DNA from 3 places in the Planococcus sp. ANT_H30 genome. Region 1 is predicted to be linked to each of the others. Evidence: riboswitches for the same ligand, from Rfam matches in the RefSeq annotation. Region 1 holds a riboswitch; each other region holds the start of a gene.
The links. Region 1 has a riboswitch for thiamine pyrophosphate ahead of tenA (thiaminase II). Riboswitches for the same ligand answer to the same signal wherever they lie in the genome.

Region 1 (4,735 bases):
ACTTAGCAAAAAACGGTACCATGCTACAGAAAAAACAGCAGGCAGCCGTATCTGTGTAAAATAGTTTGGAAATAAAACGCTTCTATAAAAATCAATGAAACCAGGTCTGCTTAACAGCGCCTGGTTTTATTGTTTCCAATAAGCTTCAATTAAATAGGCAATTCCGTATAGGAAAGATCCTTCTTTTTACCTTTTTTTATTTTTGAAATAGGCGGTATAAAAGCATTTATTAATCAGATTTTTCTGTCTAAACAAAAATAGTTGTTGTCAAGCGTTATTTTTAGTATTATAATAAGCAATTGTGAAATTTGAAATGAGGGTTCTTTAAATGAAAAATTCCATCTATGGATTAACGATAGACCAGTTAAAAGACTGGTTTTTAGAAAATGGTCAGAAAAAATACCGTGCGGAACAAGTATGGGATTGGTTGTATATAAAACGCGTCACTGAATTCGCAGAAATGAACAATCTGTCGAAAGACTGTGTTCAGTTGCTAGAAGACAACTTTGCGATTCGCACGTTGAAAGAAACAGTGAAGCAAGAATCTGCAGACGGCACGATTAAGTTTCTTTTCCAAATGCAAGACGGTAACTTGATCGAAACGGTATTAATGCGTTTTAAATACGGAAATTCTGTTTGTGTAACCACACAAGTGGGTTGTAACATTGGCTGCAGTTTCTGTGCCAGCGGACTATTGAAAAAGAGCCGCGATTTAAACGCGGGCGAAATCGTTGAGCAAATTATGCAAGTGCAAGCGCATTTTGACACACAGCAAAAAGAAGAACGTGTGAGTCACATCGTCGTAATGGGTATCGGCGAACCATTTGATAACTATACGAATTTGATGGGCTTCCTAAACATCGTTAATTCTCAAAAAGGTTTGGCTATCGGAGCTCGACACATCACCGTTTCAACAAGCGGTATCGTGCCAAAAATTTACGATTATGCAGATGAAGGCTTACAAGTAAACCTGGCAATTTCAATTCATGCACCGACTAATGAGTTGCGTACGCGTATTATGAAAATCAATAAAGCATATCCAATCGAGAAATTGATGGCTGCGATCGATTATTACCTAGAGAAATCCAACCGTCGCATCACGTTTGAGTATATTTTATTGCGTGACGTCAATGACCATGTAGAAGAAGCGCATCAATTAGCGAAATTGCTAGAAGATAAGCGTCACTTGTCATACGTGAACTTGATCCCGTACAATTCAGTTGATGAGCACGATCAATATCAACAAAGTACACCAGAAGCCATTAGTGCTTTCTACGATGCATTGAAGAAAAAAGGCATCAACTGTGGCGTACGTCACGAGCAAGGCGCCGATATCGATGCTGCTTGTGGACAGTTACGAAGCAAGCAAATCAAAAAAGAGAAAAAAGAAGTAACCGTTTAATAAGCAAAAACGTTCCTGATTTTCAGGAACGTTTTTTTATGCTGAAAACAAACTATTTTAAACAATGGTCTTTCAAAAAATACTTTTTTAGTAAATGAAACTTTCTGAACATTAAGAACGTATGAATCTTAGTAGCACGAGTAATTTATCTAATCGATTATTTTTGGTCAAAAGTTTATAAATAATGGGTTAAGAAAGGAAGTGGGGGATTGAAGAAAGTTCTGTGTACAGTAATTTTGCTTGGAGCAGTCACCTTAGCTAGTTGTAGCGGCCTTTCAACACACGAAGATGATGAAGTAGCCGCTATTGTAAATAATCATGAAATTACAATAGGGGATTTACGATTTTTATATCCTGACGATAGCGCATTAGATTACTTGGATTCAGCAATAGCTGTAGAGTTGATCAAACAAGAGGTACAGGAAATGAACCTTGATATTTCTCCACATCTTACAGGAGAAACAACCTCGGAAGAATTTGAAAAACTTCCTCCAGCGAATACAAAAGATGAAGGTGGAAAGCAAGTGCGTGCGTATGCTATCGCTCAAGCTGAAAAACTAGATATGTCACCCGAAGAATTCCAAAAGCAATACGGTAAAAAAATTAATGAACAAAATGCTTATATCAATACGTATCTTGAGGAGAAACTAGGGGGAGGAAACGTTAATGATCTAACATGGATGGATGACTTTGGGGAAGACTATAATAGGTTAGTAGAAAAATTAGTCGAGAAAAATAAAAATGACATTGACGTGTTTATTAATTAATGTTTTTGGAGAACACCATTTAGAAGTACACGTAGTTCTATACCAAACCAGCAAAAAGAATTGTATAAAGACTATAGAATTAGTAGAATCTATGATATAGTGATGTCGAAAACATAATTAAAAACACCACTAGGGGAGCCGGATATCGGCTGAGATGAGCATAAGCTCGGACCCTTTGAACCTGATCTGGATCATACCAGCGGAGGGAAGTGGCGGAACGTCTGCTATTTTCTTATCGACTGCATACGCCGCTTCCCTTTATTGGGGAGCGGCGTTTTTATTTTGTGCAAGAAAATTGACCGTGCCTGTCAGAGCAAGGCACGGAAACTAGATACAGAAAAGGAGATAGGAAAATGACATTTTGTACAGAAGTGAGAAAAGAATGTAACAGTTTATGGCAAGCAAGTTTTGATCATCCGTTTGTAAAGGGAATTGAAGATGGGACATTACCAGTCGAGATATTCCGTTTTTATGTCATGCAAGACGCTTATTACTTATCCCATTTTGCTAAAATTCAGGCACTCGGTGCGTCTAAAGCAAAGGATATGGAAACGACGCAACGCTTTGCAATTCATGCGACACATACCAGTACAGCCGAGCTATCGTTACATGAATCATTTATGAAAATGTTAAGTGTTACGGAAAAAGACTGGTCCCAATTCGAACCTTCACCTACAGCGTATGCGTACGTCTCTCATATGTACCGCGCATCTGCAGGGGAATTGGCAGATGTATTAGCAGCCATATTGCCTTGTTACTGGTTGTATTACGAAATCGGTGAGCGATTGAAACATGCAAAACCGGATCATCCGATTTATGACCGGTGGATTGAGACTTACGGGTCCGAAGAATTTGGTGAACTGGTCAACGAACAAATTGAACGGATGAATCAGTTGTCAGAAGACTTGCCAGAAGCACGCCGTAAAGAATTAAAAGACCATTTCCGCAAAAGCAGTTATTATGAATTGAACTTTTGGGATCAAGCCTGGAGACAAGAATCCTGGTCTATAGAGCCAACTAAAAAAGTAGGTGTTTAACATGTTTCAACAAATAAAACAAAAAAACCCGTTGGTTCATTGCATCACAAACCATGTAGTTTCGAATTTTCAAGCGAATGGTCTATTGGCAATAGGCGCTTCTCCAATCATGGGAGAAGCGCCTGAAGAAGTAGAGGAACTCGCTGGATTAGCACAGGCAGTGTCATTAAACATTGGAACTTTACACGCGGAGTCGCTGAAAAGTATGCTGATCGCTGGAAAAAAGGCAAACCAATTGGGCATCCCGGTTGTTTTAGATCCTGTTGGAGCAGGAGCAAGTAACTTCCGACTCCATGCTGTTCGAGAAATTTTAGAGACAGTTGACGTCAGCGTTCTTCGCTGCAATGCAGGAGAGCTCGCAGCTGTAGCGGGTAAAGAGTGGCAGTCTAAAGGTGTTGATGCCGGAGAGGGGCTTCTAGACGTTAAAGAGCTTGCTATGTCTACTGCGAAACAGTTGGGCTTGATTGTAGCGGTCACGGGCAAAATAGATTGTGTGACAGACGGAGACTGTGTTAATGAAATTCCTTTTGGAAGTCCGATTATGGCTTCGATTACAGGAACAGGCTGCTTACTGAGTAGCGTTGTCGCTGCAGGTCTTGCTGTTGATTCTGAAAATCCGTTAGAAACAGTGAGCGCTATTTTGCGATATTTTGCGATTGCTGGTGAACTAGCTAGTCAAAGCGTGAGTCTCCCTGGAGATTTTCAACTTGCTTTCATGAATAGACTAGCCAGTTTAACGGACGGCGAAGTCGCCGAACAAATTTATTTACAGGAGAGAGTGCTATGACAAAAACACCGCAAACTTTAACGATTGCTGGATCCGATTCTGGAGGAGGGGCAGGCATTCAAGCAGACTTGAAAACGTTTCAAGAGCTGGATGTCTATGGCACCTCTGTTATTACGGCCGTAACCGCTCAAAATACGATGGGTGTTTCCGCTATCTACCCAATGTCGGCACAAGCCGTACACATGCAATTAGAAGCGGTAGCTAGCGATTTTGAACTAACGGCTTTAAAAACAGGTATGTTATTCAATTCTGAAATTATTAAAGAAGTGGCAACCGCAATTCACAAGTTCGACTGGAAAAATGTCGTTGTGGATCCCGTCATGATTGCTAAAGGGGGCGCGGATTTATTGCAGCAAGAAGCAGTAGATGCAGTGAAAACGCATTTATTGCCACTGGCATTACTCGTTACCCCAAACATTCCAGAAGCAGAAGCTTTGACGGGCATCCCCATTACAAATGTTAGTAGTCGTCAACATGCAGCTGAAAAACTTTTGTCACTAGGTGCGAAATCCGTCGTTATTAAAGGTGGCCATGCAATGGATAGAGACTATGCAGAAGACTATTTTTTGCAGGCAAATGGGGAATCGTTCGTGTACCGAGCAGCTCGGATTTCAACAAGACAAACGCATGGTACTGGCTGTACGTTTGCAGCGGCTGTGACAGCAGAGCTAGCAAAAGGTCAGCAACTAAAAGACGCTATTTTTACGGCCAAACAATTTATTCAAGCGGCTCTTAGTGAACC
Region 2 (4,735 bases), on a different contig from region 1:
TCTCTTTAAAGAGATTTCCTTTTTTGAAAAGATTTTTAGCTCAACCAAACGCCGCCAAGACAGCTAATAAGTAAAATCGTCATAAAAACACCAGACATGAAGATATCTATGCGACCTAATCGAATAGGGCAGTAATAAGCGCTTCTAATGTTACCTGTAAACCCGCGTGCTTCCATAGCAAATGCTGATCGTTCAGCCTTTCTAACGGCTCCAGCAAGCATGGGAATTAACACACGGCGCATAGCTAGTATTCGTTGCCAACTGTATTTCTTCGTTTCAACAACGCGCAGTCTTTGAGCTTGTTGGATTTGTAAAAATTCTTCTTTCATAACCGGTAAAAATTGATAGCCGACCATTACACCATACGCAAGCTTCGGGGAAAGCTTTAACTGTTGCATGAGACTCATAATAAACTTAACCGGATCGGTCGTAAAAGCGAATAACAAAGACAAAGTCGAGAACGCCATAACGCGAAAAGCTAGTGACAAAGCGTATGCCCATTGTGTATCAGTCACATCAATTCCAGCAAATGACCAAATAACGGTACCGCCAGTATTTGCGCCGAATACGACAGTAGTCCATAAATAACCAAAAGCACCAATCGAAAAAGGGAGCATGAAGACCAACCATAGCTTCCAATTTGTACGACTCATTGTGAGTTGTAAAAGAATGATGCCTAGCCAAAACAACAGGGGCGTCCACGGATTAAAAAAGAACGCAATAATAAGCATTGAAATCGTCACTAAGATAAATTTGATTGAAGGATTCATGTCATGCAAAAGATTTTGCAAGGTCAGCCACTCCTTTTGGTGCTAGTAAATGGTGTAACGTTAGCAGTCTTTCGTTCTGCCATACGTCTTTTGCTGCAAATTTACCTGTCAGCTCGCCACCTTTAATGAGTAGCACCGAATCAGCAAGGCTCGCCGCAAATTCCATATCGTGTGTCACAATCAAAAGCGTTGTACCTTCCCGAGAGCGCTGGTCAATCAATTCAAAGAGTTCGAGCAGCGCGGCAGCATCCTGCCCAGAAGTCGGTTCGTCCATCAATAGTACTGGGCGTTTATCGGCGAGCATAGCGGCAATCGCTACACGGCGTTTTTGTCCGTGGCTAATGGCGAAAGGATGAGCGTTGTGAATTTCATCCAGACGCAAGTTTGTCATTAATCTATCGAGTTCTGAGCGACTAGAGGCTCCTGAATAAGCGACTTCTTGAGCGACTTGTTGCGTCAAAAACAAATACTCAGGAGATTGTGGAACATAGCCAATGCCTTTTGACTCAACAGTACCGGTCGACTTTTTGTAAATGCCACATAGTGATTTGACGAGTGTGGATTTACCGCTGCCATTTGGTCCCGCAATAACGACTATTTCACCGCGTTCAACTGAAAAGGATAAAGGCGACAGCAATTGGCGGTTGTTAATCGTGAATGACAGTTCTTCAGCTCGTAATGCTGTGGTCTCTCGTATTGCAGAATAGCGTTTGGGGAATAAAACCGGCTCTCTCTGTGTAAAAGACTGGTCCACTACTAGACGACCATCCCCATCCAGTTGGATTTCTCGTTCGAAAAAGGAACCCCAACTGCTTAACCTGTGCTCAACCGCAACAATTGTTAAAGAAGATCTTGTCTGTAGTTTCTCTAGCCAGTCGACAAATTGTTGTGCTGTATACGGATCCAAGTGAGAAAGCGGTTCATCTAGCAATAACACTTCCGGGTCCATGATTAACGCACAAGCAGTTGCAACTCGTTGTTTTGTTCCACCTGACAACGACTGAATGACGGCTTTTCGCAGATAGGTCAGGTCCGTCAATTCTAAAACCGCGGTAATGCGAATGTCCATGTCTTCAAAAGGTGTATGCAAGTTTTCTAACGTAAACGCCAGTTCTTCTTCAACAGTAGGCATGCAAAACTGTGAATCAGGATCTTGAAAAACTGTTGCAACGCGGTGATTGATTTCTCCAGGGGCATAATCACTAGCTGGTTTTCCGAATAGACGAATTTCACCGTCAATTGAGCCATCGCAGTTGTCAGGATACAAGCGATTTAGTATATACAAAAGCGTGCTTTTGCCGCAACCACTGGGTCCAGAAATGACTAGCTTTTCGCCTCGACAAACCGAGAACGAAAGATTTTCTAAGGTTTTTTTAGAGTCTTCAGGAAAGTGAAACGACACTCCATTTAAAGAGAAAATCTCTTCAGGCATTGATATCACCTTTTTTCGTTCGAGCAATGGCGTAACCGCGGAGTGATCCGGTCGCAAGTAAAGCGTCTCCGATATACTTTCCACCAATACCCGCAATTATTGCCCCACTAAGAACGCGAATCGTAAACATTAACGCGATGAATGATGGATCCAGTGCTGCATAACCAGAAATGAAGTAGCCGTAAACAAAGCTGAAAACAGCTGATCCGATTCCTGCAAGCATAAGCACCAAAATAGTGAAATGCTTATAACCGGTTAATGCAAATGCCGCTTCAGCACCGAGCCCTTGAATAACACCAGATAAAATGAGACGCGGGCCGACAGCATTGCCAATTAGGACTTCAATTGCCGCAGCCATCGTTTCAGAAAGAAAGGCAGCACCCGGCTTGCGGATAATATACATGCAGATTATTGATACAATAAACCAAATACCGAACATCCATTCATAAGCAAGTGGTCCAATTACAGCTGCCCAAATATTCGCTGCGTGAACAAACAATAAATAGACGATGCCGAAAACGACCGCAAATAACGACATCAATACCACTTCTTTTAATTTCCACGACTTCAACATATTATGCACCTCCATGAGACGGACTATTGATGCTCATGGATATGGTCATGACCAAATGGCGATGTTTATCAGAGCGGGCATTGGTGAATGCTTCTTCATAAAAATCGAATACCTCATGAATATCGCCATGAATACCGCTTGCGTAATGCATGGAATCGTTGAAAACGCCTTGATGTTTAGCGCGCTCGACTTCACGGTAAATTACTGCCATGTAATCTGGATTGTTCATCGGGTATAGCGCAAATTGTGAAGATACGTATTGTTGTGTGTTGTCGGTATTTACTAGCACATCGTCTTTTTCTAAATAGACATCACCTGACGAATCACCAGGACAACCAATTGAAAAAGTGCCGGACAGTGCGACATGTTCGCCTGTCTTTGCCGTATGCAAGGCTAGAGCTTTAGCGACATTAAAGACGTGAACTTGCTTGCCTCGTATTACTGTAGAGACGTCGTCCGTATGCATCCAAACGTTCGATGTGTCGGTATCGTTTAACGCCCTTTTAATTACTTTGATAAAATCGCCAGTCATCGGATGCAGTGAAAAGCGAAATCCGACGATGGGGCTTGTGCCGCATTGCAGTGAGTCCATGAATAATTCCTCCTTAAAAATGTGCACAAAAAAGACCGCATCCGTGAAGATGCAGCCATAATCTACAAATAATTATTAAAAGAAATTATTTCAGAAATGCGCCGCACTTCCTCACGCAGGTATTATCCTGATCGAGTTTTGAGGGATCGAAGCTTGCGCTTGCATCTCAGCCAAAGTGGGCACCCCTAGTGCAGAAAACGGTATGCGGTTTTTGTGTTCGGGTTGTTCCCGATGAGTTTAGTGTAGAGGAAGTGACTGAGGAAGTAAAGAGGGGATTTGGAGACAGTAGAAGTGGAGAGAGGGATTAAGAAAGAGAAACAGGTGAAAGTCGCTCCGGTTGCTTTGGGCATGGCTCTCGCACTAAGTCAGGAAAGAACACCTGTCTTAGTGCTTCGCCGAGCCCGTGGACGCGCCTCACTTGGTGAGTTGATAGTAGGGGAGAAGTAAAGTTAATTTTTTGTGATTTCTCATGAGCTTATAGTTTGTAATAGCTTGCGAAAATCCTTCAAAGCAATTAGTTCACAGAATAACAAACAGGTTTTCAAAACTTTTACGAATGTTTTTTGCTAATGAAATATCGGGCAGCATCATACGTAGCTTTTCGATAGGATAGTATTAGTAAAAATGAAAATCACAAGATTACTTTGCTTAATACTTGTATAAAATGGAAGAACTGCACTGTGAGATGGAATTGGAATAAGACAAGCATCATTCTTCTATATTCTCATGAAAATTTTAAGCTTCTTTTGGATACAGTTTGCAAGAAAGAAAAACAATTTCCTCAAATCAATTTTTGCATGTGGTGCGATAATTTAACGATGGCTTGGTATGAAGAAGATTTAGATGACCAGGATCAATTAACTTTGGGTGTTGCACGGGATATTGAAGCTTAATGGGATGTGCATTTTTCTGAGTTTTATTCTCGTAAAAAGAACAGGCTCATGAAAACGGGCCTCTCCAAATTTGAATTACCACATGAATGGTTTGAAAAATGGACGGCTGAGTTAGAGGGGAAATAATCAGGGAATTCCTGCATTTGAATGTAACTTAAGTGCAGTTAAGTTACATTCAGTTTAATATGAGTTGCATTTTTAATAATTTATTATTGTAAATGGAGCTCCTAATCCACTGAGAGTGGCTCGATATTCTCCAGGAGTCAGATCATAGTTTAAATCTTCAACATTAAGTGTCATTTTAGTTGAAGTGCCTGGATCGTGAACTATTGCCGGTTCCGTAAAAAATTCTTCTTTCATTGGAACCCGAAACCATCTATCTTCCACCTTTTTTTCAAGAAATACATCAAGACCCGTGGAGTATTCTTGCGTACTGTCATTCGTAATTACAATTTTAATATTTTCAACTGTTGT
Region 3 (4,735 bases), on a different contig from region 1:
TAGTAACAACCGCATCTCTTTTCTTGAGCGGCGTTATCTTAACCGGTATTTTGCTCATAAAAAAAAGAACGGCACCTACTCAATAAATCTGCGAGAGACTCGATTAGAGCGAGCTTGTCTGCAGATTTTTTGCATTCACATTCAACTAACATAAAAAAGAGATTCGGCTATTCCACCGAATCTCTTTTTTATGTTAGCTGTTTAGTTTAGTCAATAAAATCGGTTCACCTTTTGTTACCAATACAGTATGCTCGATTTGCGCGACCAATGATTGATCCGGTGTTATAAATGTCCAGCCATCACCTGACTCGATAATGTGCTCGGCTTTTTGAGAGATAAAGGGCTCTACTGCAAGTACCATGCCTTCTTTTAAAATCGTCGTCTCCCAAGCATCGTAATAATTTAAAATATGTTGAGGCGCTTCGTGAAGTGATTTACCAATGCCATGTCCAGTCAAGTTTTTGATGACGAACAAACCTTGCTCTTTCGCTTCACGTTCAACAGCCTTACCAATTTGGTTGAGTTTTGCACCGGCTTTGACTTTCGTCATCGCGCGGTCAAATGCCGAAGCGGCTGCTTCACAAATTTTTTCTTTTTCAGCATGTCCTTCGCCTACGACAAATGAAATTCCTGTATCAGAGAAGAATCCTTCATATGACCCCGAAACATCGATATTCACAATATCTCCATCTTGGATGACACGGCTACCTGGAATACCATGAGCCACTTCTTCGTTGACGCTGATACATGTATACCCAGGAAAATCATATTCTGATTTTGGACCGGAAACGCCACCCAGCTCCTCAAATAATTGACCGCCCAGTTCGTCGATTTCTTTTGTCGTGACTCCAGCTTTTGTGGCAGCTTTCATCGCTTCCCGAATTTCAGCCACCATTTGGCCAGCTTTTTTTAACATTTCAATCTCTTTTTCATTAGTTGCTATCATCAATGACCCTTCTTTCAAGCTTTTCTATTCAAGAATTATACCACAAAATTAAAAGGGATTCTCTTCTACAGGTCTAACTAGTCCTGAATCCAAAGATTGAAAAGAAGGCTGTCAAAAGACAGCCTTCTACCATTTCAAGCTTCTGCATCTACCAATTTCGGTGCAGCCGCAAAAAGCGCAGCACAGACAAAAGCAGCAAGCAAGAATACCGGTATCATGTAAGTTGCATTATAGATGACCGAATAGATGATCACATTGCCTTCAGCAAACATGCCGAAGAACAAAATACCTGTAATAACATGGACCAAGTAGCGCAACACAGAAGCGATTAGCACTCCTACTACTATAGCCGTTATCATTTTACCCGTTTGCTTAGCTTGCGCATGTTGCATATACTTTGCACGCATAACGCCCGCTACCCCAACAACTCCATACGCTAAAATATAATCCAGCAAGACCTGCATGACAACAAACCCAAACGATAATGGGGTGACAGAGATAAATCCAGAAACGATTTGCAGGAGCCCGACTAAAATCCCAGTTAGAATTCCGGCACCTGCACCTCTTCTAAAAGCAATTAAAACAATTGGAATCATTACCAAGCTGACCGAGCCGCCTTGTGGCATCCGGAAAGAAATGAAATCCAACACAAATCCAAGAGCCGCGAAAATTGCAATTTCTGTCATCAACAATACTTTTTTATTTCTCATGACTTCCTCCTTAGGTGTTGTGTACATCACCAGAAGGGTCGTGAATAAAACCATATTAAAAACGACGTCAGGACAGAGCCTGGCGTCGTTGTAAGAGCCGGTTTCCATCCACATCCCTGCGCAAGTGTTAACTTACAGGTTCAAAGGGTAAGAACAAATGTTCACTCTCAGCAAAAGCTCCCCTTGTGGTGTATACAACTATATTAACAGTCACCTGTATTGTACACAACGCTGTTCTTTTATGCAACATCGTTTTAAGATGATGTGATAGGGTAAAGATGAGAATAGTTACGATACTTGAAAGGTGGTGGAGGCAGCCGGGATATTAGGCTTGCCAAAAGGATGATTGAATTGTTAAAAGAATTGATAAAGATTCAAAGTGATACCAAAGAGGGTGCCAACAAAGCTCTTCTTTTCTGTGCCGATTGGCTAAAAACCAAAGGAGAATCCGTGAAGGTTCATGACAATAAAGGCTACTTGATGTTGACAGCTGTTAAAGGGCAAGGAGAAGAGACGATTGTCTGGAATGGTCACGTTGATGTAGTTCCGGGTCATAAAGAGCAATTTGTACCTGTTGAAGAAGGAGATCGACTTTACGGGCGAGGCGCTGCTGACATGAAAGCCGGAGTTGCAGCCATGATGCAGGCGTTTGTCGAACTCGACAGTTCCCTCGTAACTCGCGAAGTGCAGTTACATATTGTCACTGATGAAGAAATTGGCGGACGCCATACATCCAAGTGGCTCGTCGAACAAGGATTCCACGGTGATTTTGTCATTTGCGGAGAACCTACCGGATTAAAAGTCGGGCTTCAATCTAAAGGGATTTTGAGAATGGATATGGTTTTTAAAGGAAAACCTGCTCATGGTAGTCGTCCATGGGAAGGAATTAACGCCATTGAATCTGCGATGAAATTCCATCTGGCTGTCGCCGATTTACCGTTCCGAAAAGAATCCACCGAATATTACGAGCAACCTTCTGTCAATCTGCCCATCATCAAAGCAGGACAACGCTATAATGTCGTTCCTGAAGTTTGTGAAATGTCTTACGATATCCGTTTTATGCCAGGACAGCAAAAAGAAGAGATCGTTCGACAATTGGTGGACTTGGCTGAGACTTTGAACGTTACTATGGATTATAAAGCTTCGGGATCTACACCTCCTCTGACAACTACAAAAGACAATCCATTTATTCAAAGCTTGCAAAAAGCAATTACAGCTACTACACAACAACAAGCTGTTTTGTTTGGTCAGCACGGCGCAGCCGACACACGTTATTATGCAGCTGTAAACGGCGGTGAAGGTGCCATTGAATTCGGACCAAGTGGTGACGACTGGCATGGCAATGCGGAATATGTAACGATTTCAAGTGTTCACGCATACAAAAACATCTTGCTGGCACATGCGCAACTGACGTAAAAGGTTTGCATTATAGAGAACTCGGGAAAACAACAATCACTACGATTATGAATGGAGAGATTTAAATGGCAATTGGAAGACTACTGAAATCTGCAATCAAATATGGCCCTATAGCATATCCCATTATTCGCAAAGTATTAAACAAAAGAAAACAAGGCAAAGCAGGTCAATCCCCTACTAAACAGCCTACTAAAAAACGCTAATAAAAAACGTTCTGGCATATATGCCGGAACGTTTTTTATTAGCATGAAACAGCTACTCTTCTTCCATAAAAAAGTGAACCTCTCAGTATTTAGAGAAAAGTGAATATGCATTTTCGCACATTTTAAACGTAAGGGATTTCTTGCTGTAAAGCCAAGTACCCTGTTTTGTTTTGATCAGAAGGTCGCTTCGCCGTTTCTTCAGCTTCGCTATCTTTTGGTTTCTTCTGTTCTTGCTGTTCTTGTGCTTCTATAATTTCCTCAAAAGACAGCGGGTTTGCTGGTGGCAGTTCAGAATTTTCTATAGTCCACGCTTCTTGATAGTTTTCGAAAAATGCGTTTGCCATCGCCTGGTAACCAATTACGTTCGGATGAACATCGGCTGGATTTGGAATTTTATCCACGCCGTTTGCACCAAATGGTTGGTCTACTGACACAAAAACAGCACCCGCTTTTTCAGCTGACAGTCGAAGAATTTCATTAAGCCGATCCAGTTGTTTGGACGTGCCATTTTTTTGACTTTCACGGACGTGAGGGTATGCAAAATAATAGCCCATCACATAAACAGTGGCATCTGGAGATTTTTCGGTAAGCTCAGACAAGATTAAGTCCATATTTTTTCTTGCTCCATTGAGCGCAAAATCTACTTGACGTTGTTGAAAAGTCAAAGAACCTTGTTTCGAGTCGTTTTGTACTAAACGCAACAGATCATTTGCTCCAGCTGATATCGTTATGAGATTAGCTGACCCAAGCACTTTTTCCGCCTCATCTGTTTGTATACTGTCTAACACATCAGCCGTTGTAAATCCAGGAAATGCCAAATTTTTCGAATAAAAGGCCACGGGTTGATTGCGTGTTAGTTCTTGATGGATCAAATCGGTATAACCCGTATCTATTTGTTGATTGGGTGTTTGTCCTGCTGCAAGTGAATCCCCGATTGCCACATACGCGGCAGGGATTTGTATCGCTGCTTGCGCAGAGACCGTTCCACTAAACAATAGAAAACCACCCATTGCTGCCATCCAATACTTCTTCATCTCCATCACCTCTTAGAATGCCCAGTTTCCGTTTCGGAAGATAGGCTCTTTTGAACCATCAATCGTGATGCCATCAATATTCATGTGCTCACTGCCTATCATGAAATCTTCATGGACAATTGATGTGTTAAGGCCGATAGCTGCTAGTTGATTGCGCTCTAAATCGCGTGCACCTTCGTAGCAAGTAGGATAAGAATCGCCAATCGCTAAATGATTTGAAGCATTTTCATCGAATAAGGTATTGTAAAACAGAATATTCGAATCGGAAATTGGAGAATGGAATGGCACTAATGCCACTTCTCCCAAATAAGCTGCCCCTTCGTCGGCGCTAATCATTTCGTCTAGAAGTTCTTGTCCTGTTGCTGCTTTGGCCTGAACAATTTTCCCTTTTTCAAAAGTCAGTGTAAATCCATCAATCACATTGCC

Region 2: linked by a shared signal. The riboswitch ahead of FQ085_RS13370 (YkoF family thiamine/hydroxymethylpyrimidine-binding protein) and the one ahead of tenA (thiaminase II) in region 1 are both predicted to bind thiamine pyrophosphate.
Region 3: linked by a shared signal. The riboswitch ahead of thiT (energy-coupled thiamine transporter ThiT) and the one ahead of tenA (thiaminase II) in region 1 are both predicted to bind thiamine pyrophosphate.

The regions. Positions count from the first base shown of each region.
Region 1 covers NZ_VOBJ01000001.1:1,105,874-1,110,608, reverse strand. The annotation lists gene scpC (succinyl-CoA:acetate CoA-transferase ScpC) at 1-59, shown strand, start outside; gene rlmN (dual-specificity RNA methyltransferase RlmN) at 329-1,402, shown strand; gene FQ085_RS05240 (hypothetical protein) at 1,612-2,169, shown strand; TPP riboswitch at 2,291-2,394, shown strand; gene tenA (thiaminase II) at 2,523-3,206, shown strand; gene thiM (hydroxyethylthiazole kinase) at 3,208-3,993, shown strand; gene thiD (bifunctional hydroxymethylpyrimidine kinase/phosphomethylpyrimidine kinase) at 3,990-4,735, shown strand, end outside.
Region 2 covers NZ_VOBJ01000006.1:131,749-136,483, forward strand. The annotation lists gene FQ085_RS13355 (energy-coupling factor transporter transmembrane component T family protein) at 36-791, opposite strand; gene FQ085_RS13360 (ABC transporter ATP-binding protein) at 772-2,202, opposite strand; gene FQ085_RS13365 (ECF transporter S component) at 2,195-2,776, opposite strand; gene FQ085_RS13370 (YkoF family thiamine/hydroxymethylpyrimidine-binding protein) at 2,778-3,368, opposite strand; TPP riboswitch at 3,460-3,565, opposite strand; gene FQ085_RS13375 (hypothetical protein) at 4,049-4,261, shown strand; gene FQ085_RS13380 (immunoglobulin-like domain-containing protein) at 4,460-4,735, opposite strand, start outside.
Region 3 covers NZ_VOBJ01000011.1:42,975-47,709, forward strand. The annotation lists gene FQ085_RS16400 (TspO/MBR family protein) at 1-86, shown strand, start outside; gene map (type I methionyl aminopeptidase) at 194-946, opposite strand; gene thiT (energy-coupled thiamine transporter ThiT) at 1,081-1,656, opposite strand; TPP riboswitch at 1,753-1,850, opposite strand; gene FQ085_RS16415 (M20 family metallopeptidase) at 1,999-3,072, shown strand; gene FQ085_RS18175 (hypothetical protein) at 3,138-3,275, shown strand; gene FQ085_RS16420 (SGNH/GDSL hydrolase family protein) at 3,398-4,309, opposite strand; gene FQ085_RS16425 (aminopeptidase) at 4,322-4,735, opposite strand, start outside.